2 linked regions of the Prochlorococcus marinus XMU1402 genome follow. The protein of the gene in region 1 interacts with the protein of each later gene in a pairwise test. Links are inferred from orthologs where the notes say so. Each region holds a gene or a part of one and is shown on either strand. Other genes may lie near its edges.

Region 1 (2,848 bases):
ATTTATTTCATCTTTCGATTTCTCAAAATCTCCATTATTAACCTCATGAGTAATAACGACAATTTCTGCTTTGTCCTCACTTGCATCAAGTTGAACAATTGATTCGATTGATACATTATTCTTTCCAAAAATATCTCCAATCTTTCCTATGACGCCTGGACTATCAAGACAAATAATTCTAAGGTAATTTTTTTTGTTTATTTGTGAACATTCTATGATGTGGCAGGTTCTCCAGAAATCAAAAGATAACAATGGATCGACTGAATTATTATTTTTTACTGAGGCGGCATGCAGATTTAATATATCTGAGACTACAGATGCAGCGGTTGGGCCACTCCCTGCGCCTGGACCATACAACATTATCTCTCCTAGAGGATCAGCCTCTATCAATAAGGCATTGTTAACTCCCTTAACTGTTGCTAATGGATGAGATTTTGGGATCAAAGAAGGGCCTACCCAAATATTCAAAGCAAGTGAATCATTACTATTTGTTTGTCCCCTTTCGGAAAGCGCTAAAAGTTTTATTTCAAATCCTAATTTATTGGCATATTCAATATCCTTGAGATTAATTTTACTAATACCCTCAGAATGTATCTCCTCTCTTTTGATTTTCCCTCCAAAGGCAAGTTCACTAAGGATTGAAATCTTATCAGCAGCATCATGCCCCTCAACATCTGCGGTTGGATCAAATTCTGCGTAACCAAGGCTTTGGGCCAATTTTAAAGTCTCCTTATAATCAGCTTTTTCATTTGCCATCTTTGAAAGAATAAAATTTGTTGTGCCATTTATTATCCCAACCATTTTTTTTATACTGTTACTTTTTAATGATCTTTTTAAGGGTTCAATTATTGGAATCCCTCCGCAAACAGCCGCTTCTGACAAAATATACACTCCTTCTTTAGATGCAGTTTTATATATTTCTTCTCCATATCTTGCAATCACAGCTTTATTTGCAGTAACAACAGATTTACCTAATTTTAATGATTGCAGAATAATATCTTTCGCCAAATCAACTCCACCCATTACTTCAACAATTACATCTATAGAGGGGTCATTAATTAATTTAAATGGATCATCAGTTAACAAATTATTGTCTAGCTCAATACCCCTTTTTTTATTAAGATCTTTGACTGCTATTTTTGCAATTTCTATTTCTTTTAGGATTGGATGTGAATCAACTTCAGAACTTAATATTTTATAAATCCCTGAACCTACAGTTCCAAAACCTACAATCCCAATTTTGCATTTTCTCATTTTTTATTTCTTTTAACTTTGAATTTAATTTTATATTATTAGGCCTACAAAAATTCATTTGCTTGAGACTGCATTTTCAATAAAATGTTTAAAAAACCATTCGAACGTGAAGGTGTTAAGCTTGCTTTCAAACCAGTATCTTCTATAAATTTCTTATCTATTTCAACAACTTGATTTGGTGTCAACTCATTTAATCCACTTATTAAAAAGGCCAACAAACCCTTTGTTATGAGAGCATCAGAATATCCTTCCCAAAATAATTTACCGGCTTTAATAGTTGCCTTAACAAAAACTTCTGAAACGCATCCCTTAACTTTATTTTCTTCTACAAGAATTTCACTATCTGGCTCTTTCAATTTTTTGCCTAACCACAAAATGTATTCATATTTTCTTTTTGGATCTTCTGATTTCTTCAACTTTTCTACTAATTTTGATAAATTATTGTATTTTTCCTGATTTTCCATTTTTTTAAAGCTATAAATTAATCAATTTAATAATCTCCCATTATACAAATATTTCTTTTTCTGTGATAAATCCAGATAAAGGAATATCCCACTCAGCTCTCGTTAATGGAATCGTACTTACGCAATTAGAAGTTAATACTCCAATGCATGGAACATTTCCCCAATCATTATCTCTCCTTAATTTATCAAAATAACCGCCTCCATAACCCAATCTTGTTAAATTTTTATCAACCGAAAGACATGGTACAAATATCATGCTTATCTGCAAATGACTCAATGGAGAAGAGTTATTTGGACTTAGTATTCCCTCAGAATCTTTGGTAAGAGGTTTTTCGTCCCATGGATAAAATAACAACTCTTTTTTATCTTTACATCTAGGTAAAGCTAAAGTGAATTTTTTCTTTAGACCTCTAATATCAACTTCATTTTTTAGAGGCCAATATATAGCTAAATAACCAATATTTTTATATCCCTTAACAAATGAATCAATATATAATCTTACATTCTTTTCTACATTTTCTCTTTGATCAAGAGATATCCCATCTCTTAGTTTTCTAAACGTATCCCTCTCCAATTTCTTATTTTCAAAGATCGTCATTTAAATTCTCAGTTAAAGCCTTCCTCATTTAGTTTTGTGAGTGCTATTGCCAATGCATCTGCTGAATCATCAGGTTTTGGAGGTTTGTTAAGATCTAAGTCATACATAACAGCATCAAGAATATCTTTCTTAGATGCCTTTCCAGACCCAGCAATTGTTAATTTTATCTGCGCAGGTGAATACTCACTAACATGAATTTTTTTAGAGGCCAATACCATCATAATCACGCCTCTCGCCTGCACCACACTAATGGTAGTGCTTGACTTGTAAAAGAAAAATTTTTCTACTGCCGCTGCAGTTGGGTTCCAATGATTTATTAATTCATTAAGATCTTGGAATATCTCATAAAGTCTATGTTCTTCTTTTTTATCTTTACATGTCTCAATAACGCCGCAATCTAATAATATCTTTCTTTCATTTTCTATCTCAATTATTCCATAACCAACTCTAGCTAATCCGGGGTCAATCCCAATTATTCTCACTGTTATTAAGCTTCAGCAGCCAATTGAAATTTTGAAAGATTTTCTTTTTC
Region 2 (3,056 bases), 910 kb from region 1 along the record:
GAAGAAACTAGTTTTTAAAGGTTATGGATCTGATTTTTTGAGGAATTTATTTGAAATTGATTGTGGAGAACAAGTTTCATCAAATTTTTTTGATGCAATAAAAGTTGAACATATAAAAGATTGTTCCATTCCTGAGTCTTTTTGGTTTAAAGGTTTTGAAGATAAATCTACTCATTCTTTTCTCTATAGACCGCTTGTGGAAAAATATAGAAAACCACCCCTTTTTGTTAGGGCACATAGCGGCCCAACTTCATTTTATGATGGATCATATAATTCTGAAGTTCAATATTGGACGTCGAAGGGATTTTTTGTTGCTGAAGTTAATTATGGAGGATCATCTGGATTCGGCAAAGCATATAGAGAGAGGTTGAATTATAAGTGGGGCGTTGTTGATTCTTATGATTGCAAAGCACTAGTTCTTGAATTAATTAAATTAAATCTAATTGATAGTGAGAAAGTAGTAATTTTTGGTAATAGTGCTGGTGGGTTAACTGCCTTGAATTGTTTATTATATGGATCTATTTTTACAGCTGCAATTTGTAAATACCCTGTTCTTGATTTGAATGATATGCATTACAACACTCATAGGTTTGAAAAAGATTATTTAAATTCTTTGGTAGGGAATTATGCAAAAAATCATAATGATTATATAAATAGATCGCCGATTAATCATATTAATAAAATAAAGAAACCTATCTTATTGTTTCATGGAAAAAAAGATAAAGTTATTTCTTATAAACAAACTTTAAGAATTCAAGAAATTTTGATTCAGAATAATAAGAATTCAGAAGTTATTTTTTTTGAAAATGAAGGGCATGGATTTAAAAATATTGAAAATAAAGAAGTAGTAATGCAAAAATCTCAAGAATTTTTAACAAATTCTCTAAATATCTAAGAATTGATTTTTAAAAAATTAATAGTATCTTTTAATTTTTCTATAAATACATCAATTTCTTCCTTATTGGTTGTGAAATTCATGCTAATTCTAGCCGTTGATTTAATTCCAATGTATCTGTGAAGAGGTTGACAGCAATGATGCCCACTTCTGATGCAAATTCCTTTTGAATCAAGAATTTCAGCAATATCATTTGAATGTATATTTTTCACATAAAAAGTCGCAAGTGATGCTCTGTTTGGATCTATCTCGGGAGATGGACCAATAATTTCAACATTTTCTATTTCATTTAATTTTTCAAATAAATATTTAGTAATAGTCTTTTCATATGCATGAATTTCATTCAATCCAATAGTGTTTATATAATTAATTGCTTCTGCAAGACCTATTGCTTCTGCAATGGCTGGAGTTCCAGCTTCAAATTTATGCGGTAGCTCTGCCCATGTACTTGTCTCTTCAAAAACATCTTGAATCATTTCTCCACCTCCAAAGAGAGGAGGAATTTTTTCTAGGATTTCTTTTCTTGACCAAAGGAAACCAATACCTGTAGGGCCGCAAAGTTTATGTCCTGAGCCTGCTAAAAAATCTATATCAAGATCAATCACATCTAGTTTTTGATGGGCCAAACTTTGACATGCATCTATTAACACTAAAGAACCTTTTTGTTTGGCTAATTTAGTGATCTCTTTGATTGGATTACAGCAACCCAGAGTATTACTAACATGTACTAGGCTAACAAGCTTAGTTCTAGATGTGAGTTTTGATTTAAAATCGTCTATATCTAATTTCCCATTTTTATCTATACCTACAAATTTTAATTTGCATTTATTTTTAGCTGCAACCATTTGCCATGGAACAATATTGCTATGATGTTCCATTATTGATAAAAGAATTTCATCGTTTTCTTGTAATGAAGATTCGCCCCATGATCTAGCTGCTAGATTGATTGCCTCAGTTGCATTTCTTGTGAAAATGATTTCTTTTGTTGAATTCGCTTTTATATACTCGCTTATTAAATATCTTGCATTTTCAAATTCTTCTGTCGCTTTAGCACTTAATTGATGTGCGCCTCTATGTACATTGGCATTAAAGTTTTTATAATATTCATTAATTTTTTCTAAGACTTGTATTGGTTTTTGAGTGGTTGCAGCATGGTCTAAATAAATAATTTGCTCATTACTTTTTAAGTTCTTATTTAAAAGAGGAAAGTCTTTCTTCGTTATTTCAGGAAAATTTTGAATTGTTTTCATTAATTTTCATTTAAAAGTTTATCAAGCAAATCCCATCTATTTTTTGAAACGGGAATAAATGAAATTATTTCTTGAAAGTAAGAACTTAATTGTAGTTTACTTGCTTCTGTTAATGTGATCCCTCTTGTTCGCATATAAAAAAGTTCTTCTTCATTTAATTGTGAAATTGTTGCTCCATGTTTGCATTTGACATCATCAGCAATTATTTCTAATTGAGGTTTGGTATCTATTTGTGCGCGATTTGATAAAAGTAAATTTCTGCTTAATTGAGAAGCATCAGTTTTCTGGGCAATTTTTGGAACTATGATTGAACCTTCAAATATCGCATGTGATTTATCATCAGCAAGTGATTTATTGATTTGATCTAGAAATCCATTGGGACCATGAAAGTCTATTTTTGTAAAAGTAGAAATTTGTTCATCTTTTTTTGTTATTTGCATACCTCTGATATTGGTTTTAGCGTTTCCTTCAGATTGTTTAATACGAATTTCAAATCTTGCATAATTAAATTTGAAATGTAAAGATCCCAAATTGTATTCGCTATTATTTTGTTGAATTACATTGAGAGAATTTAATAGATTTGATTTGTTTTCACCGTAAGAAACAACACCATGGTTTACGGAACTATTTTCTTCTAAACAAAAGAACGTTGATTGAGATAATGAAGAGTTGTCTTTACCAAGATTTACTTGTAATAAATCAATATCACAATTCTTTTCTAAGAATATTACAAGGGTTTTTGCGTTTAAAGAATTACTTGATGCGTGACTAAAGATTTCAATAGGAGGGATTTGTGATCCATTTATTTTTAATCCCAAGATATTCTTTTTACAGTTTAAAGAAAGATTTAGTAAGTCACTCCAATTTTCGTTTTGATCAAAACAAGATATCTCTTCTTTGATAAATTTAAC

Evidence for each region. Proteins that work in one complex are often made in the same cells at the same time.
Region 2: the proteins of HA141_RS05750 (region 1) and HA141_RS00390 interact in binary tests that used the Escherichia coli proteins (3 or more experiments, as listed by UniProt). The link is inferred for Prochlorococcus marinus XMU1402 from one-to-one orthologs.

Annotation. Positions count from the first base shown.
Region 1 is NZ_JAAORD010000001.1:989,892-992,739, forward strand. Bases 9-2,800 are described here. They hold HA141_RS05750 (SufE family protein), read right to left. Parts: upstream 1,719-2,800; coding sequence 1,299-1,718; downstream 9-1,298. Other genes in these bases: HA141_RS05745 (homoserine dehydrogenase), read right to left, coding at 9-1,254; HA141_RS05755 (5-formyltetrahydrofolate cyclo-ligase), read right to left, coding at 1,759-2,316; ruvC (crossover junction endodeoxyribonuclease RuvC), read right to left, coding at 2,325-2,798. Also shown: more of HA141_RS05745, read right to left, coding at 1-8; bchI (magnesium chelatase ATPase subunit I), read right to left, coding at 2,804-2,848. UniProt on the Escherichia coli protein: Participates in cysteine desulfuration mediated by SufS. Cysteine desulfuration mobilizes sulfur from L-cysteine to yield L-alanine and constitutes an essential step in sulfur metabolism for biosynthesis of a variety of sulfur-containing biomolecules.
Region 2 is NZ_JAAORD010000001.1:76,157-79,212, forward strand. The notes cover bases 19-3,018. They hold HA141_RS00390 (aminotransferase class V-fold PLP-dependent enzyme), read right to left. Parts: upstream 2,146-3,018; coding sequence 892-2,145; downstream 19-891. Other genes in these bases: HA141_RS00385 (alpha/beta hydrolase family protein), read left to right, coding at 19-895; HA141_RS00395 (SufD family Fe-S cluster assembly protein), read right to left, coding at 2,145-3,018. In the rest of the region: more of HA141_RS00385, read left to right, coding at 1-18; more of HA141_RS00395, read right to left, coding at 3,019-3,056. UniProt on the Escherichia coli protein: Cysteine desulfurases mobilize the sulfur from L-cysteine to yield L-alanine, an essential step in sulfur metabolism for biosynthesis of a variety of sulfur-containing biomolecules.